4 regions of the Enterobacter sp. SM3 genome follow, and region 2 is predicted to be linked to each of the others. Evidence: predicted binding sites of a transcription regulator. Region 2 holds the regulator's gene; each other region holds the start of a gene.
What was found. Region 2 encodes CRP, which controls carbon source genes, mostly activating them, when cyclic AMP is high. Its sites were predicted from a motif close to ATGTGANNNNNNTCACAT; they were not measured.
Positions count from the first base shown of each region.

Region 1: the regulator CRP is predicted to act here: its motif matches at 2,190-2,207, upstream of azuC (stress response protein AzuC).
Region 3: the regulator CRP is predicted to act here: its motif matches at 3,175-3,192, upstream of focA (formate transporter FocA).
Region 4: the regulator CRP is predicted to act here: its motif matches at 1,786-1,803, upstream of GVO84_RS02490 (glycine dehydrogenase).

Region 1 covers NZ_CP099971.1:2,967,890-2,975,959, forward strand. The annotation lists gene GVO84_RS13960 (anaerobic C4-dicarboxylate transporter) at 278-1,621, shown strand; gene GVO84_RS13965 (DUF2766 family protein) at 1,664-1,915, opposite strand; gene azuC (stress response protein AzuC) at 2,026-2,109, opposite strand; gene yecR (YecR family lipoprotein) at 2,344-2,682, shown strand; gene ftnA (non-heme ferritin) at 2,887-3,384, shown strand; gene GVO84_RS13985 (hypothetical protein) at 3,421-3,762, opposite strand; gene tyrP (tyrosine transporter TyrP) at 3,992-5,203, shown strand; gene GVO84_RS13995 (YecA family protein) at 5,239-5,907, opposite strand; gene GVO84_RS14000 (branched-chain amino acid ABC transporter substrate-binding protein) at 6,333-7,454, shown strand; gene GVO84_RS14005 (ABC transporter permease subunit) at 7,554-8,070, shown strand, end outside.
Region 2 covers NZ_CP099971.1:4,439,778-4,447,847, forward strand. The annotation lists gene GVO84_RS20920 (OsmC family protein) at 1-264, opposite strand, end outside; gene crp (cAMP-activated global transcriptional regulator CRP) at 576-1,208, shown strand; gene GVO84_RS20930 (YccS/YhfK family putative transporter) at 1,266-3,353, shown strand; gene argD (bifunctional acetylornithine/succinyldiaminopimelate transaminase) at 3,350-4,570, opposite strand; gene pabA (aminodeoxychorismate synthase component 2) at 4,657-5,220, opposite strand; gene GVO84_RS20945 (putative adenosine monophosphate-protein transferase Fic) at 5,251-5,835, opposite strand; gene ppiA (peptidylprolyl isomerase A) at 5,942-6,514, opposite strand; gene tsgA (MFS transporter TsgA) at 6,793-7,977, shown strand; gene GVO84_RS20960 (cytosine deaminase) at 7,981-8,070, opposite strand, start outside.
Region 3 covers NZ_CP099971.1:1,588,249-1,596,318, forward strand. The annotation lists gene pflB (formate C-acetyltransferase) at 1-2,207, opposite strand, end outside; gene focA (formate transporter FocA) at 2,259-3,116, opposite strand; gene ycaO (30S ribosomal protein S12 methylthiotransferase accessory factor YcaO) at 3,523-5,283, opposite strand; gene GVO84_RS07375 (DUF421 domain-containing protein) at 5,411-6,103, shown strand; gene serC (3-phosphoserine/phosphohydroxythreonine transaminase) at 6,266-7,354, shown strand; gene aroA (3-phosphoshikimate 1-carboxyvinyltransferase) at 7,424-8,070, shown strand, end outside.
Region 4 covers NZ_CP099971.1:556,113-564,182, forward strand. The annotation lists gene pmbA (metalloprotease PmbA) at 1-1,159, shown strand, start outside; gene cybC (cytochrome b562) at 1,201-1,587, shown strand; gene GVO84_RS02490 (glycine dehydrogenase) at 1,904-2,242, shown strand; gene GVO84_RS02495 (SFCGS family glycine-rich protein) at 2,253-2,615, shown strand; gene GVO84_RS02500 (DUF4312 family protein) at 2,618-2,917, shown strand; gene GVO84_RS02505 (DUF4311 domain-containing protein) at 2,940-3,716, shown strand; gene GVO84_RS02510 (DUF4310 family protein) at 3,730-4,371, shown strand; gene GVO84_RS02515 (amidohydrolase/deacetylase family metallohydrolase) at 4,414-5,547, shown strand; gene GVO84_RS02520 (DgaE family pyridoxal phosphate-dependent ammonia lyase) at 5,531-6,649, shown strand; gene dagF (2-dehydro-3-deoxy-phosphogluconate aldolase) at 6,646-7,386, shown strand; gene GVO84_RS02530 (lactonase family protein) at 7,511-8,070, shown strand, end outside.

The sequences.
Region 1 (8,070 bases), 1.5 Mb from region 2:
GCCCTCTCGGCGCATCCCTGCGCCTCGACCCGGCCTTACGGAAACGCTTCGGCGATTTACAGCCGGACCAGGGCTGTCGCTGTTAGTTTTTAATATTATTAAAACACTTTGAATCGCTGTTGAATGTGGATTTACGTCCCATACGAGATAAAGTCTGCTTCCTATCTCCAACCTTCTGCTTTTGCTGAAATTTAACAAATCAGATCTGGCTCTCAATGATTAACCACACAACGTGTGATGATTTATTTAGTTACATAATCATTGACGAGGGAGCATCATGATCACCATTGAGTTTGTTGTTATTCTCCTCTGCCTGCTGACGGGTACGCGTTTCGGCGGTATGGGGCTTGGGTTAATCAGCGGTATTGGCCTTTTTATTTTATGTTTTGTTTTTGGTCTGCAACCGGGTAAGCCGCCGGTAGACGTTATGCTGACCATCCTCGCGGTGATTGGTTGTGCGGCTACGCTGCAGACTGCGGGCGGCCTCAACGTCATGATGCAGTTTGCTGAACGTCTGCTGCGCAAACACCCACAGCACATCACCCTGCTCGCCCCATTCACCACCTGGATGCTGACCTTTCTGTGCGGCACCGGGCACGTGGTCTACACCATGTTCCCCATTATTGCGGATATCGCCCTGAAAAAAGGGATCCGCCCCGAGCGCCCCATGGCCGTGGCATCGGTCGCGTCGCAGATGGCGATTACGGCCTCCCCCGTTTCCGTTGCCGTGGTATCGCTGGTGTCCATCCTTGCGGCCCAGCATGGGATCGGCCACGCATGGGGGATCCTGGAAATTCTTGCCGTGTCGGTTCCCGCTTCGCTTTTCGGCGTGGCCATTGCGGCCCTGTGGAGTTTACGCCGTGGTAAAGATCTGGCTGACGACATGGAGTTTCAGGAAAAGCTGAAAGATCCTAAGCAGCGCGAGTTTATCTACGGTGGAACGGAGACGTTAATGAATCAGCGTTTCCCTAAACAGGCCTACTGGTCCACGTGGATTTTCTTTGCTGGTATTGCCGTGGTCGTTTTGCTGGGGGCGTTCCCTGACCTGCGCCCCGCCTTTGAGCTGAAAGGCAAAATGACGGCGCTGTCGATGAACCTTGTCATTCAGATGATGATGTTAATTGCGGGCGCCGTGATGCTGATGGCCTGTAAGGTCAACGCGTCGGCGATTTCCAACGGCGCGGTGTTCAAGGCCGGTATGGTGGCGATCTTCTCGGTGTTCGGCGTGGCGTGGATGAGCGATACCTTCTTCCAGGCGCATCTCGACGAGTTGAAGCTGGCGCTGGAAGGCGTGGTGAAAAGCCACCCGTGGACGTATGCCATTGTGCTGTTTCTGGTGTCAAAACTGGTGAACAGCCAGGCGGCTGCGCTGACGGCCGTTGCGCCTATGGGCCTGATGCTCGGCATCGACCCGAAAATGCTGATCGCCTTTTTCCCGGCGTCATACGGCTATTTTGTCCTGCCGACCTATCCAAGCGATTTGGCCTGCATCGGCTTTGACCGTTCAGGCACCACACGCATCGGCAAATTTATCATCAACCACAGCTTTATTCTGCCGGGGCTGATTGGGGTAAGCTGCGCGTGCGCGGCGAGCTATCTGCTAGTCCAGACGTTCTTCTAACCGCATCAAAGGGCGACACATGCCGTCGCCCATTTCCCTGCTTTAGTGGGACTCACCCTGCGGCGTGAATCGCAGCTCAATCAGCGCGATGGCTTTCTGGATCGCACGAAGCGTAACCGGGTCAGCGGCAGCAGGATGGCTGGCGAAATCGATGTTTTTCAGCTGCGTAGACATCTTCTCGCGCACTTCAACCGGCGCAATCACGTCCAGAACATCGAGGATTTGTTTGATAACCAGCTGACAGGCGACAACGTCAGAGACCAGTTCCTGATCGGCGCTCAGGTTTTGTGACATGGGGGCTTTCTCCTTATTTAAAGGCCGCCATAGTATCAAAACACACCCCCTGACATCTTCCCTTCATCATCAGCAGGTACAAAAAAACCCGCCGAAGCAGGTTTTTTTTATCAGAACATGGCGCCCGGCGGCACGTCTTTGAACGTGCGGCAGTAATTGGCCCACATACTTTTCAGGATTTTGCGCAGTTTCACGATGATGCTCCATTAACTTGTTATACAACTTTATTATCAACGTGCCTATAATATGACCACCATCACAAAAATCAACACTTTTGTGACTCATATCACATTTTTCTTGCGGTATGGACTGAAAGCGCTCAACGCTGACCCGTTGCGAAGAGTGAGGGCAGATTGTTCGGCTATTCCAGGCATTGCAGCGGGCATCTGCGGGTACGATAACGTATTTCCATCCACTCAGAGCGAACCATGAAAAGAGTCATTGTAGCTGGCACAATCCTGCTGCTCGCGGGGTGTAGCATTAATCGCCAGGCTGAGGTTAGCAGCCTCGACGCGCCGAACGGCATCGTCCGCCTCGACTACGGCCAGGCAGCGCTGCAAAATGCGTATTCCGATGAGTATGTAAATAACGGCACGGCGGCAAAAGCGTGTCAGAGCATGGGGTATGCCACTGCCTCAGCCTATGGTCAGCCCATTAAAACCTGCACCCTGACGAGCGGCTCTTTGTGCCTGAACGAGAGCGTGACCATCCAGTATAAATGTATGGGTTACGCCGTTAATCCTAAGTCAAATAATCCGTGGTATTAATCGAAGCTGCCAGCGCGTGCTGGCAGTTTATTTCATTACGAACAAAAATAATTCTCATTAATAAGTTTTAAAAATTGCCAATGCGTTTTATTCCCATTCGTATTTTAAATAAATAAAATAAAAATTTTACGTTTTGCAAATAATTAAATAACAAATTATAGTGTCGCTCATTGTGAACCAGAAATAATAATCCGGAGCGCCACCATGCTGAAAACTGAAATGATCGACAAGCTCAACGCACAAATGAACCTTGAGCTTTTTTCATCCCTGCTCTACCAGCAAATGAGCGCCTGGTGCAGCTACCACAGCTTCGAAGGCGCTGCCGCGTTTCTGCGTCGTCACGCTCAGGAAGAGATGACCCACATGCAGCGTCTGTTTGATTATCTGACGGATACGGGCAGCCTGCCGCGCATTGAAACCGTGACGTCACCCTTTGCTGAGTATAATTCTCTCGATGAACTGTTCCGCGCTACCTATGAGCACGAGCAGCTGATCACGCAGAAAATTAACGAACTGGTTCATGCGGCGATGACCAGCCAGGATTATCCAACCTTTAATTTCCTGCAGTGGTACGTCGCTGAGCAACACGAAGAAGAGAAACTGTTTAAATCCGTGCTGGACAAATTATCTCTGGTGGGGAAATCCGGCGAAGGTCTTTACTTTATTGATAAAGAACTTTCCACTCTTGATACGCAGAATTAATTTCAGCGCGGTGCCGCTTTCCGGCACCGCGTTAATTTACATACACCCCGCACAGCTGGTGCAGCGCCAGTCATGGGGATTCACGGCCTGGTAAAAATAGCGGTAGCTGGAGGTCTCCAGCGGAATGCCCACTTCGAAGAACATATCCGTTAACCACTCGACATTCTCAATAATCCACTCATCTTCCTGTAAGCCTTGTGCAAAGGTTTCGTCTTCAGGATCAATAACCGAATAGATTGCCCAAGTGCCCATATCCTTTTCGCGACGGGACTCGGGAAGTATCAGGGGTTGGTTCTGCCAGCTGATTATCCAGTGACCATGGCACAACAGGTTACCTCCCCGGCTCCATGCCGCGGTAAAGGGATTCTCCCCTGCCATAAAACCCTCACTTAATTTGATAATTTATATTTATTGTTTACGTTACGCCGGAATGTCGCGCAGCAACATTGCCCTTATGAAGTAGGCATAAGCCTATAAAGGATCAGAGGGTCATTAATTCGTAAACCATTCATTACACTACATGTAACGGTGATTTGACGAATTACGGCTTTTCCCTTACTCTGCGCCGCAGATTTTGTCGCGGTTAAGCATCGTTGTAGAGGAAAGCGTGAGAAACAGAACCCTGGGAAGTATTTTTATCGTCGCCGGAACGACAATTGGCGCAGGAATGCTGGCAATGCCCCTGGCAGCCGCGGGTGTGGGATTTGGCATGACCCTGCTGCTGCTGGGCACGCTCTGGGCGCTGATGTGTTACACCGCACTGTTGCTGCTTGAGGTTTACCAGCACGTGCCCGCCGATACCGGTCTGGGTTCGCTTGCGGCGCGCTATCTGGGACGCTACGGCCAGTGGATAACCGGCTTTAGCATGATGTTCCTGATGTACGCCCTGACCGCCGCCTATATCAGCGGCGCCGGGGAGCTTATCGCCTCCAGCGTCAATGACTGGTTTGGCTCTGACATTACCCCTGCGACGGGGGCTATCTTCTTTGCGCTCATCGGCGGCGGCGTGGTCTGCGTGGGCACATCGCTGGTCGATCTGTTTAACCGTTTTCTGTTCAGCGCCAAAATTCTCTTCCTGATCGTCATGCTGGTGCTGCTGGCGCCGCACGTGCACAAGGTCAACCTGCTGACGCTGCCGCTGGAAAAAGGGCTAGCGCTCTCCGCGATCCCGGTCATTTTCACCTCGTTTGGCTTCCACGGCAGCGTGCCGAGCATCGTCAGCTATATGAACGGCGATATCCGCAAGCTGCGCCGCGTCTTTGTTATCGGCAGCGCGATCCCGCTGATCGCCTATATTTTCTGGCAGCTGGTGACGCTGGGTAGCATTGACTCTTCAACCTTTATTGGGCTGATGGCGCAACACGCTGGCCTGAACGGTTTTCTGCTGGCACTGCGCGAGGTCGTCACCTCCCCGCACGTAGAGCTGGCGGTCCACCTGTTTGCCGACCTGGCGCTGGCAACCTCGTTCCTGGGCGTGGCGCTCGGCCTGTTTGATTACCTGGCCGACCTGTTCCAGCGTCGCAATACCGCAGCCGGACGGTTACAGACGGGTGCCATCACCTTCCTGCCGCCGCTGGCGTTCGCGCTGTTTTACCCACGCGGATTTGTGATGGCGCTGGGGTACGCAGGGGTAGCGCTGTCGATCCTTGCCCTCCTCCTCCCTTCCCTGCTGGCATGGAAAAGCCGTCAGCAGCATCCTCAGCAGGGATATCGCGTGGCGGGCGGAAAACCGCTGCTGTGCGTTGTGTTTGGCTGTGGGGTGGTGATTATTCTGGTGCAGGTGTTGATTGCAGCCGGGATGCTGCCGGAAGTGGGTTAAATTAAAAAGGGGCTATCATTAGCCCCTTTTTTTTATCAGTGCAAACAACAGCTCTTAAACTTCTTCCCGCTGCCGCAAGGACACGGATCGTTACGCCCGACCTTCGTGCCGTTCACCGTCGGTTTCTTCACTTCCGGCTGCTGCGGGTTGTTAACCCAGTATTGATATAAACGCAGTGCCGCAGGCTGGATGCTCTCGATGCTGGCGATATACTCCTCTTCGGACAGTTCATCCAGCTTTTCGCTGTTCTCTTCCGTCCCGTGCAGGGCAATCACCTCAAGGTCGGCCTTCAGGGCTTCCGGCAAGGCAGACCAGTCCGTCAGCGCCACGCCGCGCATATAGCCATAGCACCACTCTTCCACCACGGTATAGCTCTCGCCGTCAACGTCGTTATAACCGAACATCGGTTCAAACTGATCCGGGTACTCGCTCAGGCGCTCGGCAATATCGTTCATATGCTTAAAGCAGAGATCGATAAAACGGTTCATCTCACGATCGTTTTTCCAGCGCGGAATGTACTTTTCGCCACCCCACACCGCCACCAGCCAGGCATCTGGCTCAACGACAACAGGACCGGAAAGCACTGCGGTAAGCATGCCGTCCAGTTCGGACACGTCAATCACGGACGCGTCATCATGACCGTAAGACATTAACGTCTCTTCAAGCCACGCCATTTCGCTTTCATTCAATGGGCCTTCAGTCATCGCTGATACTCCTGCAAAAAAGGAAACGATCCTAACACATATCTCACCCCTCTCCGGGCTGAAGTTTAGGTCTTAATTGCTGCAAAAACGTGCAAATCGTGACCTTTGCACAACTTATGGGCTTTATTGTTAACGATATGTGATCTCCGCTGTAATTTCTTCTCCTTCCGCAAGGCGGCATAACGCGGCGCTCTATACTCAAACATGTCGCATGCTGGTCAATGGGTTAACCATTCTGGCAACGTTTTTGCTTAACGTTCTTCGCGCGTCCCTGCGCAGGGAAATCTCGCCGTAATATGCAGGATGCCGTCTGTATCTTGTTCGTTTAGTGCATTTTGTTCTTGCTCGTGTTTCGGATTGGCTGCGCCGTCGGGCGTTCGGGTTTACGCCGTGGTGCAAAAACCTCTTTGCTAAGGAACATAATAATGTCGCTGAAATTTATCAGAACTCCTCTTTCTCTTGTGTTGGCCGGTTGCCTGGTGACGGCGTTCTCCGCCCGGGCGGATATAGTGATCGGCGTGGCCGGGCCGTTTACGGGTCCGAATGCCACCTATGGCGATCAGTACTGGCACGGCGCAACGCAGGCCGCTGAAGACATTAATGCCGCAGGCGGCATTAACGGCGAGAAGATCAAACTGGTTCAGGGGGATGATGCCTGCGAGCCCAAGCAGGCCGTGGCCGTCGCCAACCGTTTAGTTGACCAGGATAAAGTCAACGCCGTGGTCGGCCATTTCTGCTCCTCTTCCACAATGCCCGCTTCCGAGGTGTATAGCGACGCAGGCATCATTGCGATTACCCCCGGCTCAACTAACCCGCTGATCACTGAACGCGGCATGAGCGACATGTTCCGCATGTGCGGTCGCGACGATCAGCAGGGTCAGGTTGCCAGCGACTTCATCATCGACAAGCTGAAAGCCAGGCGCGTGGTAATTATTCACGATAAAGACACCTATGGTCAGGGCCTGGCTGACGCCACCAAAGCGGCGCTGGCGAAACGCGGGGTTCAGGATGTGATGTATGAGGGGTTATCCCGCGGTGAAAAAGACTTTAACGCGCTGGTGACGAAGATCGGCGCGCAGAAACCGGACGTCGTGTTCTTCGGTGGCTGTCACCCGGAAGCCGGTCCGCTGGTTCGCCAGATGCGTGAACAGGGCGTGCAGGCGAAATTCTTCTCCGGCGACTGTATTGTCAACGAAGAGATGGTGACCGCCGCGGGTGGCCCGCAATACACCAACGGCATTTACATGACCTTCGGTAAAGATCCGCGCCTTATCCAGGACGGTAAAGCGGTTATCGAGAAATTCCGCGCCGGTAAATTCGAACCGGAAGGTTACACCCTTTACTCCTATGCCTCCGTCCAGGCCATTGCCGCGGCCTTCAAGGCCACTGGTGGCAAGGACTCCGCCAAAGCCAGCGAGTGGCTGAAAGCCAATTCCGTCGACACGGTGATGGGCAAAAAAGCCTGGGACAGCAAAGGCGATCTGAAAGTGTCTGACTACGTGGTTTACCAGTGGGACGACAAAGGAAAATATAAGGAAGTGCAGTAACGGGACGGAGTCACGCTCAACGTCGGCGGGGTTGCCCGTCGGCGCGTAATAAACATCAGGCTGCGCGGCTCGCGCAGCCTATAAAACGAGCGCGCTAAGATGAGTACATTCTTCCTGCAACAGTTAATCAATGGCTTAACGCTGGGCTCCGTCTACGGCCTGATCGCCATCGGCTACACCATGGTGTACGGCATTATCGGCATGATCAACTTCGCCCACGGCGAAGTGTATATGATCTCCGCCTATCTCTGCGCCATTGGCCTGGCGCTGCTCTCTTTCTTCGGTCTGCAGTCGTTCCCGCTGCTGATCCTCGGGACGCTGGTATTCACCATTGTGGTAACCGGGGTGTACGGCTGGACCATCGAGCGTATCGCCTACAAGCCGCTGCGCAACTCCACGCGCCTGGCGCCGCTGATCTCCGCCATCGGGATGTCGCTTATCCTGCAAAACTACGCGCAGCTGAGCCAGGGTCCGCGTCAGCAAGGGGTGCCGACCATGCTGGACGGCGTGATTCGCCTGCATCTGGGCGACGGGTTCGTGCAGATAACCTACACCAAAGTGTTTATTCTGGTTGCCTCGTTTGTCGGCATGCTGGTGCTTACCTGGGTAATCAACC
Region 2 (8,070 bases):
GTGCAGGTTAATATGGGTGAACAGGCGTGGCGCCTCTTCGCGACGTTCTGACGTGAGTTTGACTTCACAATCCGTCACGTCATGACGACCTTTTTGCAGAATCGACACCACGTCGATTGCGCTGCATCCCCCTGCCGCCATCAGCACCATTTCCATTGGGCTGGGTGCTTTATCGCCGGAGTTGCCGTCCATCAAAATCTGGTGTCCTGACGCGGACTCGCCCAGGAACGTTAAACCTTCAACCCATTTCACGCGCGCTTGCATATTCTTAAACTCCAACGTTGCATTTTTGGTGACAGATTACGCGTGCGTTACATTTCTCGCAATGGAAGGCGACCTGCATCATGCTGAAGCGAGACACCAGGAGACACGCGGCGAAAGCTATGCTAAAACACTCTGGATGCTACAGTAATACATTGACGTTACACATGTATGCAGAGGACATCAAACTTTACTGGCTGCGAAACGTTACGGTAGCCGACTTCCCAGGGTATGGGTAAGAATTCGATTGCAACCCCAGAGTCCGGATGCATCTGATGACTCTGGTGACAGCTTATAACAGAGGATAACAGCGCATGGTGCTTGGCAAACCGCAAACAGACCCGACTCTCGAATGGTTCTTGTCTCATTGCCACATTCATAAGTACCCATCAAAGAGCACGCTGATTCACCAGGGTGAAAAAGCGGAAACGTTGTATTACATCGTTAAAGGCTCGGTGGCAGTGCTGATCAAAGATGAAGAAGGGAAAGAGATGATCCTTTCTTATCTGAACCAGGGCGATTTCATCGGTGAACTGGGCCTGTTTGAAGAGGGCCAGGAACGTAGCGCCTGGGTTCGTGCAAAGACAGCATGTGAAGTGGCTGAAATTTCTTACAAGAAGTTCCGTCAGCTGATTCAGGTTAACCCTGACATCCTGATGCGTCTTTCTTCCCAGATGGCGCGCCGTCTGCAGGTCACGTCAGAGAAAGTGGGTAACCTCGCCTTCCTGGACGTTACCGGCCGTATCGCACAAACCCTGCTGAACCTGGCGAAACAGCCAGACGCTATGACCCACCCGGACGGCATGCAAATTAAAATTACCCGTCAGGAAATTGGTCAAATCGTCGGTTGCTCCCGTGAAACAGTGGGCCGTATCCTGAAAATGCTGGAAGATCAAAACCTGATCTCCGCCCACGGTAAAACCATCGTGGTTTACGGAACGCGTTAATTCCGCTTAAACGGCGTGCCATCGCAAGGTGTCACGCCGTTTTTGTCTCTACTCCCCATGTGGCGCAGGCTGATCTATCACCCGGAAGTTAACTACGCACTGCGACAAACGCTGGTGTTGTGTCTTCCCGTGGCCATAGGCCTGATCCTCGGACATCTTCAGCAAGGTCTGCTGTTTTCCCTCGTGCCTGCCTGCTGCAACATCGCCGGTCTGGACACGCCGCATAAGCGCTTTTTCAAACGCCTGATTATCGGCGGCTGCCTGTTTGCGGGCTGTAGCCTCGCCGTACAGCTATTACTGGCTCGTGATATCCCGCTGCCGCTGATCCTGACCGTGCTGGCGATGACCCTCGGCGTCACGGCGGAAATCAGTTCGCTGCACGCCCGCCTGCTTCCCGCCTCGCTGATTGCAGCTATTTTCACGCTGAGCCTCGCCGGGAATATGCCGGTGTGGGAGCCGCTGCTGATCTACGCCCTGGGGACATTATGGTACGGGCTGTTTAACTGGTTTTGGTTCTGGCTGTGGCGCGAACAGCCGCTGCGTGAATCCCTGAGCCTGCTCTATGTGCAGCTTGCGGATTACTGCGAAGCCAAATACACCCTGCTCACCCAGCATACCGATCCGGAAAAGTCCTTACCGCCGCTGCTGACGCGCCAGCAGAAGGTGGTGGATCTGATTAGCCAGTGCTATCAGCAGCTGCATATGCTCGCCGCCAACAAGAACCACGAGTACAAACGGCTGCTGCGCACCTTCCAGGTCGGGCTGGATCTGCAGGAGCATATCTCCGTGAGCCTGCACCACCCGCAGGAGGTGCAAAAGCTGGTCGAGCGCAGCCACGCCGAAGCGGTGATCCGCTGGAACGCGCAGACCGTATCCGCACGCCTGCGCGTGCTGGCCGATGACATTCTCTATCACCGCTACCCGACGCGCTTTAACATGGATAAGCAGCTGGGCGCGCTGGAGAAAATCGCCCGTCAGCATCCGGATAACCCCGTCGGCCAGTTTGCCGCCTGGCACTTCAGCCGCATCGCCCGCGTGTTGCGCACGCAGCGCCCGCTTTATCCCCGCGACCTGATGGCGGATAAGCAGAAACGGCTTCCGCTATTGCCCGCGCTCAAAAGCTATCTTTCTCTTAAATCGTCCGCCCTGCGCAACGCCGCAAGGATTAGCGTGATGCTCAGTACCGCCAGCCTGATGGGCATGGCGCTGCACCTGCCGAAACCCTACTGGATCTTAATGACCGTGCTGTTTGTCACCCAGAACGGCTACGGCGCCACGCGGGTGCGTATTCTGCATCGGGCTGGCGGAACGATGGCCGGGCTGATCATTGCGGGGGTGACGCTGCACTTCCACGTGCCGCAAGGTTATACCCTGGCAGGCATGCTGGCGGTTACGCTGGTGAGCTACCTGATTATCCGCAAAAACTACGGCTGGGCGATGGTGGGCTTTACGGTGACGGCGGTATATACCCTGCAGCTGCTCACGCTCAATGGCGAACAGTTTATTGTCGCCAGGCTGATTGATACCCTGATCGGCTGTCTGATTGCCTTTGGCGGCATGGTCTGGCTGTGGCCGCAGTGGCAAAGCGGACTGCTGCGCCAGAACGCCCACGACGCGCTGGAAGCGGATCAGGAGGCCATCAGGCTGATCCTCAGCGACAATCCTCAACCGACGCCGCTGGCCTGGCAGCGGATGAAGGTCAACCAGGCGCACAACGCTCTGTTTAACTCGCTCAACCAGGCGATGCAGGAGCCGGGCTTTAACTCGCACTATCTTGCAGACATGAAGCTCTGGGTGACGCACAGCCAGTTTATCGTCGAGCACATTAACGCCATGACCACGCTGGCGCGCGAGCACACGATGCTGACGCCCGATCTGGCGCAGCGCTATTTGCAGTCGTGTGAAATTGCGCTGCAGCGCTGTCAGCAGCGTCTGGAGTATGACTCGCCGGGTGAGTCGGGAGATTCGAACATTCTGGAAGCGCCGGAGACGTTAACCCACGGGCCAATGAGCACGCTGGAGCAGCATTTGCAGCGCGTTCTGGGACATCTGAACACCATGCACACCATTTCGTCGGTGGCATGGCGTCAGCGTCCGCATCACGGGATTTGGTTAACCCGCCGGTTAAAGCGAACCGAGTATTAGCCTTTTACGATCTTCGCGACCGCCGCGGCAAAGCGGGTTAACCCGTCTTCGATGTCTTTGTCTTCTACCACCAGCGACGGCGCAAAGCGCATCACGTCCGGTCCGGCATTGAGCACCATCACCCCTTCGTGCGCGGCGGCGTGCAGGAAATCACGCGCGCGGCCCTTGTACTGCGGCTTCAGCTCGGCGCCAATCAGCAGCCCCATCCCGCGGATTTCGCTGAACACGTCGTACTGCTCATCAATCTTTTGCAGGTGTTTTACGAACAGCTCGCGCTTCGCGCTCACGGCGTTCAACACCTCCGGCGTGTTGATAATGTCGAATGCGGCGCCCGCCACGGCGCTCGCCAGCGGGTTGCCGCCGTAGGTAGAGCCGTGAGAACCGACGTGGAACGCGGAGGCGATCTCCTGCGTTGTCAGTACCGCACTCACCGGGAAACCACCGCCGAGCGCTTTAGCGCTGGTCAGAATATCCGGCGTCACGCCGTAGTGCATATACGCGAACAGATCGCCGGTACGCCCCATCCCGCACTGCACTTCATCAAAGACCAGCAGCGCCTGATGTTCGTCGCACAGCGCGCGCAGCCCTTTCAGGAATTCAGGGGTTGCCGCGGTCACGCCGCCTTCACCCTGGATCGGCTCGACCACCACCGCGCAGGTATGGTCGTCCATCACCGCTTTCACCGCATGCAGATCGTTAAACGGCACGTGGACGATATCGGCCGGCTTCGGGCCAAACCCGTCGGAATACTTCGGCTGGCCGCCAACGGAAACGGTAAAGAAGGAGCGTCCGTGGAAGGCGTTATGGAAGGCGATGATTTTGGTTTTGTACGGGCTGTGGCGCGTTGTCGCGTAGTAGCGCGCCAGCTTAAAAGCGGTTTCGTTGGCTTCGGTGCCGGAGTTCATAAACAGCACGCGCTCGGCGAAGGTGGCATCGATGATCTTACGTCCCAGGCGCAGCGCCGGTTCGTTGGTGAACACGTTGCTGGTGTGCCACAGGGTTTCGCCCTGGGTTTTCAGCGCCTCCACCAGCGCGGGATGGCAATGACCCAGCGCCGTGACCGCAATACCGCCCGCAAAATCCACATACTCTTTACCCTGCTGATCCCAGACGCGGCTGCCCTTTCCCTTCACCGGGATAAATTCAGCCGGTGCATAAATCGGCAGGATAACTTCATCGAAAGTCGCGCGGGTAATTGCTGGTTGTTCAGTTGCCATGTCATGACCATCCATTTTATGTCACAGTGATTGTGAAAATATAATCACAAAATATGCATAAAAAATCACAACAAGGCAACAGATATTCAGCGATTGAGGAAATTTGCCAGCAGCGCGTGCCCCTGCTCGCTGAGGATGCTTTCCGGGTGGAACTGCACGCCTTCGAGGTCCCATTCGCAGTGACGAATCCCCATGATCTCCTGCGTATCGCTCCAGGCGGTCACCTCAAAGCAGTCGGGCAGCGTCGATGGGTCAATGACCAGGGAATGGTAGCGCGTCACGGTTAACGGGTTATTGAGCCCCGTGAATACCCCGGTGCCGGTGTGGGTGACCGGAGAGGTTTTACCGTGCATCACTTTCGCAGCGCGCACGATGGTGGCACCAAACGCCTGGGCAATCGCCTGATGGCCCAAGCAGACGCCCAGGACCGGCAGCTTGCCGGCATAGTGCTGGATCACATCCAGAGAAATACCCGACTCCGACGGCGTACACGGCCCCGGAGAAATCACGATTTTCTGCGGAGCCAGCGTGTCGATATCGTCGAGATCGATCTCGTCGTTGCGGCGGACAACCACCTCTGCACCCAGTTCACAAAAATACTGGTAAAGGTTCCAGGTGAAGGAATCGTAGTTATCAATCAGCAGAATCATGGCGGCTCCCGAAAAAAATGCCGCCCTATTCTACTCAGATTCCCGCGCTTCGCTCACTACTTTGGCAAAGATAGCGTTTAACGCGGTTAAATCTCCCGTTGCGCCACTTCGGTTCGCCGCCACCCACTGCTCGGGATCGATATCCCGCCAGTCCAGCGCGTAACCCGCGTGGAGCGCCAGCTGCTCGAAGAAAACGCGCTGGGCGATACCGTTGCCGCGCATGAAGGGATGCAGCATGTTGATTTCGCAGTAATAGTGGCTAACCCGGTCAACAAACGCCGCTTTCTCAAGACCCACAAGATACTTTTCGCCTTCCAGCGCCGCCATCAGCTCGTTACCCATCTTCTCGATGTACTCAAAATGGCAGAAGGGAATATCCCCTTTAAAAATATCGTCGGTACGGAGCTCGCCTGCCCGCTTCATCTCGCTGCGGTACAAATGACGATGAATAAGGCACAGATGGGGCAACCCGGGCGCGGAAGGCCCAAGCGCCAGCGTCTCAATATGGGGTTCTGAGGGACCATTACCTTTTTCAAGGAGACAACTGGCCTGTAAATTGACGTTACGCTGCTGCTCCCAGAGACGGGATTTTTGCTTGTCGGTGAGTTTTTTCACTTAACGCCTCCCTGAATAGTCCGTTTGCCACAAGTATAAGCAGCAAAACGCGCTTTCGCAGGGAGGGTTACATAACGCGGGCAGGAGAAGCCCGCGTTCAGAAGAGTTACGGCAGAACTTTTGCGGAGAGGATAACCACCGGTTTTGACGGCACATTCTGATACGGACCGACGTCGTGAGTAGGCACCTGAGAAATCTTGTCGGCCACGTCCATCCCTTTCACGATTTTACCGAAAACGGCATAGCCGAAGTCGCGCTGACCGTGGTCGAGGAAGGCGTTATCCGCCACGTTCAGGAAGAACTGGCTGGTCGCGCTGTCTTTGTCCGCGGTACGCGCCATGGAGATGGTGCCGCGCTTGTTCAGCAGGCCGTTGTCCGCTTCGTTTTTAATAGGCGGGTTCGGCTGTTTCTGCTGCATCTGCTCGTTGAAGCCGCCGCCCTGCACCATAAAGCCCGGGATCACGCGGTGGAAGGTGGTGTTGTTATAGAAACCACTGTTCACGTAGTCGAGGAAGTTTTTCACAGAAACCGGAGCTTTCTGGCTATTCAGTTCCAGCTCAATGTTTCCGGCGGAGGTGGTCAGCAGAACGTGAGGGTCCCCTTTGGCCGCCAGCGCAGCAGGGGAAACGGCAGAAAGAGCAAACACAGCTGCGACAGCCGCCAGTGTTGATTTGAGCATGAGAATTCCTTAACAAAGCGCAGTATAAAAAGCGAATGGCTTGATTCTAAAGAGCAGTATGAACGGAGACCAGCCTTTTACCTAATTTTACGAAATTGAAACAGTTGTAACCGCGCAAACGGTTGGCTTTAGCGCCTTTTTGTGTGATCAAGATCACACAAAACCATGCAATGAACTTCTAATTTCTCTTAAAAGATATGAATGGATCACTTTAATGTCTAAAATCTGCCCGCTCTCAGCGCCCCCTGGGCGCTTTTCTTTTTCTGAACAGGCCAGACATGACTAACAGCAATCGCATCAAGCTCACATGGATCAGCTTCTTCTCCTACGCCCTGACCGGCGCGTTGGTGATCGTCACCGGGATGGTGATGGGGAATATCGCAGACTACTTCCAGCTGCCCGTTTCCAGCATGAGTAATACCTTCACCTTCCTCAACGCAGGGATCCTGATCTCTATCTTCCTGAATGCCTGGCTGATGGAAATCGTCCCGCTGAAAACCCAGCTGCGTTTTGGCTTTGTGCTGATGGTCGCCGCCGTGGCGGGCCTGATGCTGAGCCACAGCATCGTGCTGTTCTCCGCCGCGATGTTCGTGCTCGGTCTGGTCAGCGGGATCACCATGTCGATCGGTACGTTCCTGATTACCCATATGTATGAAGGCCGCCAGCGCGGCGCGCGCCTGCTGTTTACCGACTCCTTCTTCAGCATGGCCGGTATGATTTTCCCGATGGTCGCGGCCGTTCTGCTGGCGCGCAGCATCGAGTGGTACTGGGTCTATGCCTGCATCGGTCTGGTCTACGTGGCGATCTTTATCCTGACCTTTGGCTGCGAATTCCCGGTGCTGGGCAAGAAAGCGCGAACCACCGCCGAGCCCGTTGCGAAAGAAAAATGGGGCATCGGGGTGCTGTTCCTCTCCGTTGCCGCCCTGTGCTACATCCTGGGCCAGCTGGGCTTTATCTCCTGGGTACCGGAATACGCCAAAGGTCTGGGCATGAGCCTGAACGATGCGGGTCAACTGGTAAGCGATTTCTGGATGTCTTACATGTTCGGCATGTGGGCGTTTAGCTTCATCCTGCGCTTCTTCGATCTGCAGCGCATTCTGACCGTGCTGGCGGGCATGGCGACCGTGCTGATGTACCTGTTCATCAACGGTTCACCGGAACATATGCCGTGGTTTATTCTGACCCTGGGCTTCTTCTCCAGCGCCATTTATACCTCGATCATCACCCTGGGCTCCCTGCAGACCAAAGTGGCCTCGCCGAAGCTGGTTAACTTCGTCCTGACCTGCGGCACCATCGGCACCATGCTGACCTTCGTGGTGACGGGCCCGATCGTGGCCCACAGCGGCCCGCTGGCGGCGCTGCACACCGCTAACGGTCTGTATGCCGTAGTGTTCATCATGTGCTTCATCCTGGGCTTCGTGACCCGCCACCGCCAGCACAACGCGGCAGCAGCGTCTCACTAACCCTTACGCCCCTTTGCGCTCTGCAGAGGGGCTGTTTCTGGCAAAGCTTACCTCTTCTCCCCCGACGTCCGTCTGGATCCACGTCTGCGCCAG
Region 3 (8,070 bases), 2.0 Mb from region 2:
TAGCCAGATACGCGGATGGTCAGCTGAGGATATTTCTCAGGGTGTTCCATCGCGTCGAGCAGCATTTCACGGTTCATGACGTTCACGTTCAGGTGCTGACCACCTTCGATGGACGCTTCGTGGTGGAAGTAACCATCCATCAGACCCGCGAGGTTAGTTTTACGCACTTCGTCGTCTTTACCCAGCGCGTTTGGCACGATAGAGAAGGTATAAGAGATACCATCTTTCGCGTAAGCAAACGGCAGTTTAGCAACGGAGGTCAGAGAGGCAACCGCACCTTTCTGGTCACGACCGTGCATTGGGTTAGCACCTGGGCCGAATGGCGCGCCAGCACGACGACCGTCTGGGGTGTTACCGGTTTTCTTACCATACACAACGTTAGAGGTGATGGTCAGAACAGACTGAGTCGGGATAGCGTTACGGTAAGTAGTCAGTTTCTGAATTTTCTTCATGAAACGTTCTACCAGGTCAACCGCCATGTCATCAACGCGAGAGTCGTTGTTACCAAACTGCGGATATTCACCTTCGATTTCGAAGTCTACAGCCAGGCCGTCTTCGTCACGAATTGGTTTAACTTTCGCATATTTGATTGCAGACAGGGAGTCAGCAGCAACGGACAGACCAGCGATACCACACGCCATGGTGCGGATAACGTCACGGTCGTGCAGCGCCATCAGAGAGGCTTCGTAGCTGTACTTGTCGTGCATGTAGTGGATAACGTTCAGCGCAGTGACGTACTGTTTAGCCAGCCAGTCCATGAAGTGATCCATGCGGTCCATGACTTCGTCGAAGTTCAGAACGTCGCCTTTGATCGGCTCAGACTTAGGACCAACCTGCATTTTCAGTTTTTCATCAACGCCGCCGTTGATTGCGTACAGCATGGTTTTCGCCAGGTTTGCACGCGCACCGAAGAACTGCATTTGTTTACCAACAACCATTGGGCTTACGCAGCAAGCGATAGCGTAATCGTCGTTGTTGAAGTCCGGACGCATCAGGTCATCGTTCTCGTACTGCAGAGAAGAGGTATCGATAGACACTTTAGCGGCGAATTTCTTGAAGTTCAGAGGCAGTTTTTCAGACCACAGAACGGTGATGTTCGGCTCCGGAGAAGGACCCATGGTGTACAGGGTGTTCAGGAAGCGGAAGCTGTTTTTGGTTACCAGAGTACGGCCGTCAACGCCCATACCGCCGATAGATTCTGTTGCCCAGATTGGGTCACCGGAGAACAGCTCATCGTATTCAGGGGTACGCAGGAAGCGAACCATACGCAGTTTCATGACCAGGTGGTCAATCATTTCCTGAGCGTCTTGCTCGGTGATTTTGCCTGCTTTGATGTCGCGTTCGATGTATGCATCCAGGAAGGTGGATACGCGGCCGAAGGACATTGCTGCACCGTTCTGAGACTTAACCGCGGCCAGGTAGCCGAAGTAGGTCCACTGGATAGCTTCCTGAGCGTTGGTCGCAGGACCAGAGATATCGCAGCCATATTTAGCCGCCATCTCTTTGATCTGACCCAGCGCGCGGTGCTGTTCAGCGATTTCTTCACGCAGACGGATAGTCGCTTCCAGGTTTACGCCGTTTTCCAGATCGGACTGCAGAGACACGAACTGAGCGTATTTGTCTTTCATCAGGAAGTCGATACCGTACAGCGCAACGCGACGGTAGTCACCGATGATACGGCCACGGCCATACGCATCTGGCAGACCGGTCAGAACGCCAGATTTACGGCAGTTCAGAATGTCTTTGGTGTAAACATCGAATACGCCCTGGTTGTGGGTTTTACGGTATTCGGTGAAGATTTTTTTCAGCATTGGGTCCAGCTCGCGGTTATACGCTTTGCAGGAACCTTCAACCATTTTGATACCACCGAACGGGATGATTGCGCGTTTCAGTGGTGCTTCAGTCTGCAGACCAACGATTTTCTCAAGGGCTTTGTTGATGTAGCCAGCATCGTGAGAAGTGATGGTGGAAGCAACGGAGGTGTCAAAATCAACTGGCGCGTGAGTGCGGTTTTCCAGTTTAACGCCTTCCATTACGCTGTCCCACAGCTTGGTGGTCGCGTCAGTTGCGCCAGCCAGGAAGGATTCGTCACCTTCATACGGGGTATAGTTTTTCTGAATGAAGTCACGTACGTTTACTTCATTCTGCCAGTCACCTTTCGCAAAACCTTCCCAGGCTGTGGCTAACTTTTCATTAAGCTCGGACATGTAACACCTACCTTCTTAAGTGGATTTTTTATTTACTGCCTGAGAAAACCATCAATGATGATCGTCGCCACGCAGGTAAATGACCCAGTATGTCAACCCAACTAACAGACCCCCACCGATAATGTTCCCGATAGTGACAGGGATCAGGTTATCAGTAATGAAATTCATAATAGTCAGGTGAGAGAAACTTTCCGGGGATGAACCAACTGCGGTCCAGAACTCCGGGCTCGCAAAGTCGCGGATGACTATGCCCATTGGGATCATGAACATATTCGCGATACTGTGCTCAAAGCCGCTGGCAACAAACATCGCAACCGGCAGAACCATAATTAAGGCTTTGTCCATCAGGCTACGACCCGAGTAGCTCATCCATACAGCCAGGCAGACCATCAGGTTAGCGAGGATGCCGAGAGCAACGGCTTCGATAAATGTGTGGTGCATTTTGTGGTCGGCGGTTTGCAGGACGTTAAGGCCCCAGCCACCGTTGGCGGTCATGTACTCACCAGAAAGCCACATCAACAAAACAAAGAGCAGACAGCCAACCAGGTTACCCACATAGACGTTAAGCCAGTTACGTGCCAGCTGACCCCAGGTAATTCTTCCGCTGGCCTTTGCCACGACAATCAGCACCGTTGAGGTGAAGAGGTCGGCGCCGCAGATGACGCAGAGAATCAGACCCAGTGAGAAGCAAATGCCGCCAATCAGTTTGGCCATGCCGAAAGGCATTCCGGCAGTACCGGTGGTGGCGGTGATGTAGAAGACGAAAGCGATAGAGATGAACACACCTGCCGTGATCGCCAGATAGAACGTCTTCATCGGGTGTTTCGTTGCTTTATAGACACCTGCTTCTTCGGCAACTTTGGCCATCGCAGCAGGGAGTAAAAGATCAAAAGGGTTGTCAGCTTTCACACTAACTCTCTCTTTATTAAGTCGGCGACGAGATACTAACAAAGCATTATAGAAGAGAAATTGATATAGATCATATCTCGCCTGGCTTATAGGCCCGCAGTGTGTATGGTTTTACGACAAATGCGGAGTAAGTATTTGATTATCCGTATAAAAATAAATTTTAAAAGTTATGAAAAGAGTTGAATTTTTTCGTTCAGCCACCTTTGAGACAGTTAATTAGTATGGAGTATTTACCATAAAAAGTAACAGTAAAGCCCAGGTAAATATTATTATATTTACCCATGTTTAACTTTATTATTACAATCAACAGTCATTGCCGAAGAAAATAAAAAACGGGGCAATGAAATTGCCCCGTAATATAGCCCAGACGATTGAATACGCCTACTGCTGGTAATGTTATGTGCGCTTATTTTGACCAGTAAGCGGCTTTTGCTTTCTGCAGCTTTTCGTAGGCCTTCAGCAGCGACTGGTGCGCCGGGAAGGCTTTCAGATCGCTATCAACAGCCTGCAGGCCATAGAACGGCGCTTCGCCGCTCAGGGCCGCGCTGGCTGCTTCTACGGCCTCAGCACCGTACATACGCACGAAAGCGTTCAGATATTGCAGCGGCTCGCGATCGTCTTCCTGTGCCAGCAGCAACAGGGTTTGCAGGCAGCGGTAATAATTGGTGCGTTCGGCAGAGAAGACCGACTGGTTGAATTCCATGGTCCACTCGGTCCAGGCCAGAGCCTGATCCAAATCGCCTCCCGCCAGGGCCAGCATCGCTTTCAGCTCACCGATACGCAGGGTATACCAGCCGTTGTCTTTACCGGTCGCCAGGCCCAGCAGTTCGCGTACGCGGGTAAAGTCATCGTGGCCTTCTTCGTCCAGCTGGGCGATCAGGTTCAGATAATCTTCTTTCTCCCACTCGCTGCCCGGCAGAGCCAGCAGCGTTTCGCGCAGGTGCGCGCCCATGCTGTTATTCGCCAGCCACAGATCTTCAGCCGGGTAGATGTCGGACATGCCTGGAACAATAATGCGGCACGCGTAGACGCCAAGGTGTTCGTAGTCGGCAATATAAACTTCCTGATCTTCCGCGTTGAAGATCGCCATCAGCGTGGCGAACTCTTCTTCCGTGGTACCGGCAAAGCTCCAGTCCACGAACGGATAGTCAGCGTCCTGCTTGAACATATCCCAGGAAATTAAGCCGCTGGAGTCGATGAAGTGGGTTTCGAGGTTGGTATGCTCGGCCACTTCTTCATCGTCAAACGTTGGCGGGGTGAAGACGTCGAGATCTTTCAGGCTACGGCCCTGCAGCAGCTCGGTGACGGTACGCTCCAGCGCCACGCCGAAGTCAGGGTGCGCGCCGAAGGAGGCGAAGCAGGTGCCGTTGGCCGGGTTAAACAGCACGACGCAGATAACCGGGTACTTACCGCCCAGCGAGCCGTCATAGGCAAAGATTGGGAAACCTTCGGCTTCGAGCTTGGCGATGGACTCCACTACGCCCGGGTAGCGCGCCAGCACGTCGGCCGGAATTTCAGGCAGGCTGATGGATTCGGCGATGATGCGGTTTTTGATGTGGCGTTCAAAGACTTCAGACAGACCCTGCACGCGCGCTTCATTGCGGGTGTTACCGGCGGACATGCCGTTAGACACGTACAGGTTGCCGACGATGTTCATCGGGATATACACGGTCTGCTCGTCAGACTGACGGGTGAACGGCAGGGCGCAGATACCGCGATCCTCGTTACCGGACTGGAGATCGATCAGCATGCTGGCGGTCAGTTCGCTGTCTGGATCGTAGAAGGCACGCAGGCGCGCGTCGAGAATACCTTCCGGCAGCTCGTCATCTTCAGTCAGCGGGAACCATTTTTCATTTGGATAGTGAACGAACGGGCCGTTAGCGATGGTCTCGCCCAGCCAGAAGTCTGCGAAGAAATAGTTGGTGGACAGACGCTCAAAATACTCACCCAGCGCAGAGGCCAGTGCCGCTTTTTTTGTCGCGCCTTTACCGTTGGTAAAGCACAGGGCACAGTCTTTATCGCGAATATGCACGGACCAGACATGAGGCACCGGATTGAGCCAGGAGGCTTCTTCGATGTTAAAACCCAGGTCGGTCAGTTTCTGCTGGAAGCGAGCGATGGAATCTTCCAGAGCGGCGTCTTTGCCGGGGATAAACGTTTGAGTCATGGCGTTCACTTTTATCGTACGTAAAGCGCGCAATGATACGGGTTTTGCGTGACGGGTGCTATCTTCGGCGAAAATAAAAGGCTGGACTATGCTTAGTGGCAGTAACTGACTGTTAAGGCATAGAAAAATGAAAGCATTTGATCTCCAGCGGATGGCGTTTGATAAAGTTCCTCCTGAATTTCTGGGCGAAGTGGCGCTGCGCAGCCTCTATACCTTCGTACTTGTCTTCCTGTTTCTTAAGATCACCGGCCGTCGCGGTGTGCGGCAGATGTCCCTCTTTGAGGTGTTGATCATCCTGACGCTGGGGTCAGCGGCGGGGGACGTCGCCTTTTATGATGATGTGCCGATGGTGCCGGTGTTTATCGTGTTTGTCTCACTGGCGCTCCTTTACCGTCTTGTCATGTGGCTGATGTCGAAAAGCGAAAAGCTGGAAGATCTGCTTGAAGGCAAGCCGGTCGTTATCGTCGAGGACGGACAGCTGGCCTGGGAAAATGTACAAAGCGCCAATATGACCGAGTTTGAATTCTTTATGGAGCTTCGCCTGAACAGCGTTGAACAGCTCGGGCAGGTGAGGCTGGCGATCATGGAAACCAACGGGCAGATCAGCGTCTATTACTATTCTGACGACGAGGTGAAGCCGGGACTGTGTATCCTGCCGGATATGCTCATTGAGCGTTTCAGAACGGTACCGGAATCCGGCGAGTATGCTTGCGTAAGATGTAGCCATGTTGTCGCGATGCAGCCGGGGGATCGCCAATTATGCCCCCGCTGTGCAAATCCGGAATGGACGAAGGTTAGCCGGGCCAAACGCATCACCTGACAGCCATTTTGTCGGTTTTGTCTTAGCGAGGCGGCAGATTGTTTTGTGTGACGCGGGACACATTTCACGGGTCATAAGTTTTAGACATTGCGGCGCGTGTCACTGAATGATAAAACCGATATCCACAGTTATAACTTATGGCTTTTAGCGTGGTGAGGGGAAATGGCTCAAGTCTTTAATTTCAGTTCAGGTCCGGCAATGTTACCGGCAGACGTGCTTAAACAGGCTCAACAGGAACTTTGTGACTGGAACGGTCTCGGTACGTCGGTGATGGAAATCAGCCACCGTGGTAAAGAGTTTATTCAGGTGGCGGAAGAGGCAGAAAAGGATTTTCGCGATCTGCTGAATATTCCCTCGAACTACAAAGTATTGTTCTGTCACGGCGGTGGGCGCGGCCAGTTTGCGGGTATTCCGCTGAATATCCTCGGTGACAAAACGACGGCTGACTACGTTGACGCGGGTTACTGGGCGGCAAGCGCCGTTAAAGAAGCGCATAAATACTGCACGCCGAATGTTATCGACGCCAAAGTGACCGTTGACGGTCTGCGCGCCGTGAAGCCAATGAGCGAGTGGCAGCTTTCTGATAACGCAGCCTATCTGCACTACTGCCCGAACGAAACCATTGACGGGATTGCCATCGACGAGACGCCAAACTTCGGCAGCGATGTCGTGGTTGCCGCCGACTTCTCCTCCACCATTCTGTCTGCGCCAATTGATGTCAGCCGCTACGGCGTTATTTATGCGGGCGCGCAGAAAAATATCGGTCCGGCCGGTTTGACTATCGTCGTCGTGCGTGAAGACCTGCTGGGTAAAGCGCATAAATCCTGCCCGTCGATTCTCGATTACACCGTGCTGAACGATAACGACTCTATGTTCAACACCCCACCAACGTTTGCCTGGTATCTCTCCGGCCTGGTCTTCAAATGGCTGAAACAAAACGGCGGCGTGGCGCAGATGGACAAGGTCAATCAGCAGAAAGCTGAACTGCTGTATGGCGTGATCGACAAGAGCGATTTCTACCGCAACGATGTGGCGAACGCTAACCGTTCCCGCATGAACGTGCCGTTCCAGCTGGCGGACAGCAGCTTGGACAAAGTGTTCCTGGAAGAGTCCTTCGCGGCAGGTCTGCATGCGCTCAAAGGTCACCGTGTCGTTGGCGGCATGCGTGCCTCCATCTATAACGCGATGCCGCTGGAAGGCGTTAAAGCCCTGACGGATTTCATGATCGACTTCGAACGTCGTCACGGTTAATTCGCTGTTTTTCACCCCCGCAGCGTCCCTGCGGGGTTTTTATTATGTTGAGTTGAGAGTTTAGTTTTCATGGAATCCCTGACGTTACAACCTATCGCGCGGGTAGATGGCACCATTAATCTGCCTGGTTCAAAAAGTGTCTCGAACCGCGCTCTGCTGCTGGCAGCTCTGGCAAACGGCACCACCGTCCTCACAAACCTGCTGGACAGCGATGACGTGCGCCATATGCTCAATGCGCTGAAAGCGTTGGGCGTTCATTACACTCTCTCCGACGATCGTACCCGCTGCGAAGTGACCGGCAACGGCGGCGCGCTGCGTTCGGGCGAAGAGCTTGAACTGTTTCTGGGCAACGCGGGTACCGCGATGCGCCCGCTGGCGGCGGCCCTGTGCCTGGGGAGCAACAACATCGTGCTGACCGGCGAGCCGCGCATGAAAGAGCGTCCGATTGGTCACCTGGTGGATGCCCTGCGTCAGGGCGGCGCGCAGATTGAGTATCTGGAGCAGGAAAACTATCCGCCACTGCGTCTGCGCGGCGGTTTTACCGGCGGTCATGTCGAGGTTGACGGCAGCGTTTCCAGCCAGTTCCTGACGGCACTGCTGATGACCGCGCCGCTGGCCCCGCAGGATACGGTTATCACGATTAAAGGTGAGCTGGTTTCCAAACCTTACATTGATATCACGCTGCACCTGATGAAAACCTTTGGCGTTGAGGTGGA
Region 4 (8,070 bases), 990 kb from region 2:
GCTGGGGATCACGGTGTATCACCAGAATCGTAAAGGCAGCGCGTCATCCACCGATCTCAGCCCGGATGCCATTGCCCGTACGGTGCAGGCGGCGCTGGATATCGCCCGTTATACCTCCCCGGATCCTTACGCAGGCGTGGCGGATAAAGATCTGCTTGCGTTTGATGCGCCGGATCTCGATCTTTTCCACCCGGCGGAAGTGACCCCGGACGAAGCGATCGAGCTGGCCGCGCGCGCCGAGCAGGCTTCCCTGCAGGCTGATAAGCGCATCACTAATACCGAAGGCGGCAGCTTCAACAGCCACTACGGCATCAAAGTCTTCGGCAACAGCCACGGCATGCTGCAGGGCTACTGCTCTACCCGTCATTCGCTCTCCAGCTGCGTGATCGCCGAAGAGAACGGTGACATGGAGCGCGACTACGCCTACACCATTGGCCGCGCGCTGGGGGACTTGCAGTCTCCAGAGTGGGTGGGTAAAGAGTGTGCCGAACGCACGCTGTCTCGCCTGTCGCCGCGTAAACTCTCCACCATGAAGGCTCCGGTCATTTTTGCCAACGAAGTGGCGACCGGTCTGTTTGGTCATCTGGTGGGCGCGATCGCGGGCGGCTCGGTTTACCGTAAATCGACCTTCCTGCTCGACTCGCTGGGCAAGCAAATCCTGCCGGAATGGCTGACGATTGAAGAGCATCCGCACCTGCTGAAGGGGCTGGCCTCCACGCCGTTCGACAGCGAAGGCGTTCGCACCGAACGTCGCGATATCATTAAAGACGGTATTCTGACCCAGTGGCTGCTGACCAACTACTCCGCGCGCAAGCTGGGACTGAAAAGCACCGGACACGCGGGCGGGATCCACAACTGGCGCATTGCCGGACAGGGCCTGAACTTTGAGCAGATGCTGAAAGAGATGGGCACCGGCCTGGTTGTAACGGAACTGATGGGCCAGGGCGTAAGCGGCATCACCGGAGACTACTCGCGCGGCGCGGCGGGCTTCTGGGTGGAAAACGGCGAAATCCAGTATCCGGTGAGCGAGATCACGATTGCCGGCAACCTGAAGGACATGTGGCGCAATATCGTTACGGTCGGTAACGATATTGAAACACGTAGCAATATACAGTGTGGTTCTGTACTTCTGCCGGAAATGAAAATCGCCGGTCAGTAATACCCGTAAAGGCGTTTTAATAATAAAAAAGGAAGTGAGCAATGCGTAAACATCTGTTAGCGATCGTCGCGGCTTCAACGCTGGTTCTTGGCTCTTCTGCGTTTGCTGCCGATCTTGAAGACGACATGGGCATCCTCGGTCAAAACCTGAAGGTGGTGCAGAAAACGGACAATGCGGCTGAAATGAAAGACGCGCTGACCAAAATGCGTGAAGCGGCGCTGGACGCACAAAAAGCGACGCCACCGAAGCTGGAAAGCAAAGCGGCAGACAGCGCAGAGATGAAAGACTATCGCCACGGCTTTGACGTGCTGGTCGGCCAGATCGACGGCGCGCTGAAGCTGGCTAACGAAGGCAAAGTGAAGGAAGCCCAGGCGGCGGCCGAGCAGTTTGCGACGACCCGCAACACGTATCACCAGAAATACCGTTAACCGATCGCGCATCTGAAAAACAATCAGCGGGGGCCAGTGGCTCCCGTTTTTTTTACGCGGTAATAAGTAAACCCTATCGCCATCACATTTTTGCGTTACTACCCCTGAACGTTTTCGCTTCCCCGGCGCGCGTTTTGCCGCTGGAATACGTGATATTCATCACGCAAATACCGTTATTAATCCAGATTCACCGCATTTATGTGGCACAGATCACTGCTGCGGCTCGCCTTTCCACTTCGAAGTGGAAAACAACTCGCTACAAACAATTCCCCCCCAACGTTAGTTTTATTCCAGAGCCATTAACGGGGTAAGACCAGTGATTAACGGAGCGGTAATGAACGACGTTGGGGAACAGGCGGAGCAAACAGAACAGCTCGCGAACACCATGCTGCAGCAGGTTTATGCCCTGCTGGCACGGAACAACATCATCCCCAATGCGGTACAGGAGCAGATGCTCACTTCCCACGTGCGCGCAATGGCGCACCGGTCCGTGACCGGCGAGCCGCTGCCGGAGGTTGAAGCAGAGCTGTTTGACGAAATTTCACCGGATTCAATGCGGCTCGCCCGTGAAGTGGTCGCGCAGTTTGGCAATCTTCCTGATGAAGAAGCCTGGCTGCTCTCCGTTCACTTTGAAGTCGCGAAAGACAACCTTTAAGGAGCAACACATGGAACAGATTACAGTCGTGATTGGCGATCGCCTGGGCAAAGGTCAGAAAGTGGCTGCCGGTGTGGAAAAAGCAGGTGGACGCGCGGTGGTTGTGCCGGGCATGGCGGCGGACATGAAGCTGGGCGACATGATGAAGGCGGAAAACGCCACCTTCGGCATCTCCTTCTGCGGCAGCGGCGGCGCGGGTGCCATCACGGCCCAAACCAAATATGGCTATAAGGCCAAATACGGCATGCGTTCCGTGGAAGAGGGCGTGACCGCCATCAACGAAGGCTGCAACGTGCTGGGCTTTGGCTTTATGGATAAAGAAGAGCTGGGCGAGCGTCTGGTACAGGCGTGGCAGAAGAAATACGGCGCATAAGCATGAAAGAACAGTTCACAACCACGGTGAGAGTGAAGGGGAAAGGCGACGCCAAAGCGCGCGCCTTTGCCGACGCGCTCAACCACGTTCAGGCCGCGGTGATGAAAGCCTCACCGCATATCTTACTGCGTATTGAGCCACAGGATGTGCAGGTCGTTCAGGCGCAAGAAGCGGTGCGTAAAGAAGCGTTTCTGTTCTTCTTTCTGCGCCGGGAAAGACGCACCTACAGCGTGGAGCTGGATGTGACCGTCAACGTGACCGCCATCAATCTTGACCAGGTGGATTTCGTCACGCAACGCTGATTATTCATAAAAGGGCAGACTGATGTTCTTAATTATATTAATAAAATCGCTCATCATTGGCGGCCTGGTTGGCGTCGGTGTCGGAGCCGGGGCTGCACGCATGTTTCATGCGCCTACCACTCAGGGTATGGGCGCGTTTCGTACGTTGGGGGAACTGAACTCCTGTGAAGGGGATCCGGCGTCCCACTTCTCCTTTGGGTTAGGTTTCTTCTTTAACGCCTGGGCCTCTTCCGTGGCCGCAGGTGCCTTCACACAGGACGTTGACCACCGCATCATCCCGAACTGGGGTGCTGCTGCACTGATGATCAAAAACCGTAACGTCGGCGAAACGCTGCACGACCCGCGCAAAATGGCGATTGCCTGCGGGGTAATTGGCATGCTCGTCGTCACCTTCCTGAACCTGACCGCCTCCTCCGTTCCGGCTGCGCTTCAGGTCACCGCCGTCAAGGTGCTGGTGCCTGCGGCTAACCTGCTGGTGAACACCGTCATGCCGGTGATCTTCTGGCTGGCGGCCATCGACGCGGGTAAAAAATCGGGCTTCTGGGCCACCATCTTTGGCGGCGCGGCGCAGCTGATCATGGGCAACGCCGTACCGGGCCTGGTGCTGGGGATCCTGATCGGTAAAGGCGTGGAAGAGAGCGGCTGGAACCACGTCACCAAAGTGATGATGGCGGCGATCGTCCTGCTCTTCGTGCTGAGCGGCTTCTTCCGCGGCTTCGACATGAAGATGATCGAATCCTTCCATCTGACCGTGCCGAACTGGCTCGACATGATCCACAACTCGCTCAGCGGTAAATAACAGGAGCCTCTACATGGAACAGAATAAAGGTTTTTGGTATGCCGACTGGTCGTTCCCGATCTTCGTTGGCCTGCTCTCCTCCGGCGTCTTCGCCGGGACGCACATGTACTACCTCTACGGCATCGGCGCGTTTAACGAAGTGGCCTTCGTGGCGATGCTGAAAGCGGGGATGGATACCGGCGTCTACGGCGCGGTGGCGGCGTTCGGCGCAAGCTTCCTGTTCGCCCGTATTATCGAAGGGTCGCTGGTGGGTATTCTCGATATCGGCGGTGCGATCCAGACCGGCGTCGGCCTCGGCGTTCCGGCGCTGCTGCTGGGCGCGGGCATCATGTTCCCGGTGACCAACTTCATTGCCGCGCTGATTACCGGCCTGGTGATTGGTCTGGCGATTGGCTACGTCATTATCCTGGCGCGTAAGTTCACCATCAACCAGAGTAACTCCACCTACGGTGCAGACGTGATGATGGGCGCGGGTAACGCCTCCGGCCGCTTCCTCGGGCCGTTGATTATCCTCAGCGCCATGACCGCCTCCATTCCTATCGGCGTCGGTTCCCTGCTGGGTGCGCTGGTGTTCTACATCTGGCAGAAGCCGATCACCGGTGGCGCCATTCTCGGCGCGATGCTGTTGGGCTGGCTGTTCCCGGTCGCCCTTTAATACCCGCGGGCGCTCAGGCGCCCGCCTTATCAGGAGATCCTCATGTTTGATTTACTCCTGCGCCGTGCGCGCCTTGCCGACGATACCCTGACCGATATCGCCATTCAGGGCGGGAAGATCGCGGCGCTGGGCGAGATTGACGCCCCCGCGCATAAAACGGTTGAGCTGAACGGCGACGTGTTCGTCAGCGCAGGCTGGATTGACTCCCACGTTCACTGCTACCCGAACTCCCCGATTTACCACGACGAGCCGGACAGCGTGGGCATTGCCACCGGCGTGACCACCGTGGTGGACGCGGGCAGCACCGGTGCCGACGACGTGGACGATTTCTACGAAATCACCCGCAGAGCCTCTACCGAGGTGTTTGCCCTGCTGAACATCTCCCGCGTGGGGCTGATCGCCCAGAACGAGCTGGCCAACATGGCGAATATTGACGCCGACGCGGTGAAGCAGGCGGTGAAGCGCCACCCTGATTTTATCGTCGGCCTGAAGGCGCGCATGAGCAGCAGCGTGGTCGGTGAAAACGGCATCACGCCGCTGGAGCGCGCCAAAGCCATTCAGAAAGAGAACGGCGACCTGCCGCTGATGGTGCACATTGGCAACAACCCGCCGAACCTCGACGAAATTGCCGAGCTGCTGAGCTCCGGCGACATTATCACCCACTGCTACAACGGCAAACCCAACCGCATTCTGACGCCCTCCGGCGAGCTGCGCGCCGCCATCACCTCCGCCCTGAAGCGCGGCGTGCGTCTGGACGTCGGCCACGGTACGGCGAGCTTCAGCTTCGACGTGGCGAAACGTGCCATCGCGATGGGCATTCTGCCGCACACCATCAGCTCGGATATCTACTGCCGCAACCGCATCAACGGCCCGGTCGGCTCGCTGGCGAGCGTGATGTCGAAGTTTCTCGCCATCGGCATGTCATTGCCGCAGGTGATTGACTGCGTGACTGCGAATGCCGCCGACGGCCTGCGCCTGTCGCATAAAGGCCGCATTCAGCCGGGCCTCGACGCCGACCTGACGCTGTTTACGCTTAAACGCCAGCCGACGGTGCTGACGGATGCCGAAAACGACAGCCTGCAGGCTGAACACATTCTGGTGCCGCTTGCCGCGATCCGCGCGGGCAAGGGCTACATGACCGAACAAGGGAGCACGGAACATGCCTTCGATTTATGAGAAGTACAACTTAAAGCAGGTGATCAACACCTCCGGCCGCATGACGGCGCTGGGCGTCTCCACCCCGCGCCCGGAAGTGGTGCAGGCGGCAATGGACGGCATGAATCACTATTTCGAGATGAAGGATCTGGTCAACAAAACCGGGGAATACATCGCGAAGCTGTTGGATGTGGAAGGCGCGACGGTGGTCTCCTGCGCGTCGGCGGGCATTGCCCAGTCCGTGGCGGCGGTGCTGGTGAAAGACAGCGACTGGCTGCTGGAAAACCTGCACGTGACCCCGATTGAGAACAACGAAATCGTCCTGCCGAAAGGCCACAACGTGAACTTTGGCGCGCCGGTGGGCACCATGGTGGCGCTGGGCGGTGGCAAGCTGGTGGAGGCGGGCTATGCCAACGAATGCTCTGCCGATCAACTGGCGGCGGCGATCACCCCGCGCACGGCGGCGATCCTCTACATCAAATCGCACCACTGCGTGCAGAAAAGCATGCTCAGCGTCGAGCAGGCGGCGGTGGTGGCGCGCAAGCACGATCTCCCGCTGATCGTCGATGCGGCGGCGGAAGAAGATCTGCACGCGTACTACCGATCCGGTGCCGATCTGGTGATCTACAGCGGCGCGAAGGCGATTGAAGGACCAACCAGCGGGCTGGTGATCGGCAAAACCCAGTATGTTGAATGGGTGAAACGCCAGACGGCGGGCATTGGTCGCGCCATGAAGGTGGGTAAAGAGGGGATCCTCGGCCTGACCTGCGCCATCGAGCACTACCTGACGGCGACCAAAGAGAGCGGGGCCGAGATGGTGGCGAAGATGACGCCGTTTATCGACGCGCTCAATACCCTGAACGGCGTGACCGCGCGCGTGGTCTGGGACAGCGCCGGTCGCGATATCGCGCGCACCGAGATTAAGTTCGACGAAGCCGCTACGGGCGTCGGCACGGGCGATCTGGTGGCGAAGCTGAAACAGGGCGAATACGCCATTTACTTCCGTGGCTACAAGGCCAACGAAGGGATTATCGAGGCGGACGTGCGCAGCGTGAATGCTGACCAGCTGAACATCGTGTACCGCCGCATTAGTGAAGTATTAGGACAGGAGAAAAAAGCATGAAACTGACCCCCAACTTTTACCGTGACCGCGTCTGCCTGAACGTGCTGGCAGGATCGAAAGCCAACGCCAGCGCCATTTACGAGGCGGCGGAAGGTCACGTGCTGGTGGGCGTGCTCTCCAAAAATTACCCGGACGTGGCGAGCGCCGTTGCCGATATGCGTGAATATGCCGCGCTGATTGATAACGCGCTCTCCGTAGGCCTCGGCGCGGGCGATCCGAACCAGTCGGCAATGGTGAGTGAAATCTCCCGTCAGGTGCAGCCGCAGCACGTCAACCAGGTCTTTACCGGCGTGGCCACCAGCCGCGCGCTGCTGGGGCAGAACGACTCCGTGGTCAACGGTCTGGTCTCGCCGACCGGCACTGTCGGGATGGTCAAAATCTCCACCGGACCGCTGAGCAGCAACGCGCCTGACGGCATCGTACCGGTTGAAACCGCGATTGCCCTGCTGAAAGATTTCGGCGGCAGCTCAATCAAATACTTCCCGATGGGCGGCCTCAAGTGCCGTGACGAGTATAAAGCGGTGGCGGAAGCCTGCGCCCGTCACGACTTCTGGCTGGAGCCAACCGGGGGAATCGATCTGGAGAACTTTGAGGAGATCCTGCAGATCGCCCTGGACGCGGGGGTGAGCAAAATCATCCCGCATATCTACAGCTCGATTATCGACAAAGCCAGCGGCGATACGCGCCCGGAAGACGTGCGTACGCTGCTTGCGATGACGAAGAAGCTGGTGAAGTAACAAAAACGACACCCCTCACCCCAGCCCTCTCCCCAAAGGGGAGAGGGTGTAATCGTTCCCTCTCCCCTTTGGTGAGAGGGTTAGGGTGAGGGGGCAAACACCGCACATACCCAAAGGAGCCACCATGCACACCCGTACCCTGCTCGTCGCTTCACTCTCTTTACTTGCTACCTCTGCAATCGCTCAAACCCAGTACGCCTGGGTCGGCACCTACAACCCCAACGGCGAAGGGCTGTACCGCTTTACCGTTGACCCGCAAAGCGGCGCGCTGGCGAATAAAACGCTGGTGAGCAAGCTGCCGAACGCCGCGCAGCTGGCCGTCTCGCACGACGGCAAAACGCTCTATCTGGCAAGCGAGGTGGAGCAGGGCGTGGTGCAGGCGCTGCGGGTGGGGGATAACGGCCAGCTGAGCGAGCTGAATCAGGTGGCCTCCGGCGGTGCGGGGCCGGTGTATCTTTCCCTGACGCCGAACGGTCGCCATCTGCTGGTGGCGAACTACGTCAGCGGATCGATTGCCGTTTTACCGGTCAACGCAGACGGCAGCCTGGGTGAGGCCACGGACACTCATCAGGATCAAGGCGAAGCGGGCGCGGCGAAGCCGGAAGCGGCAGCGGAGGGCAGCTTTGCCATCAGCGATCATAACGGCCCCCACGCGCACATGATCGCCGCCGATCCGAGCGGGAA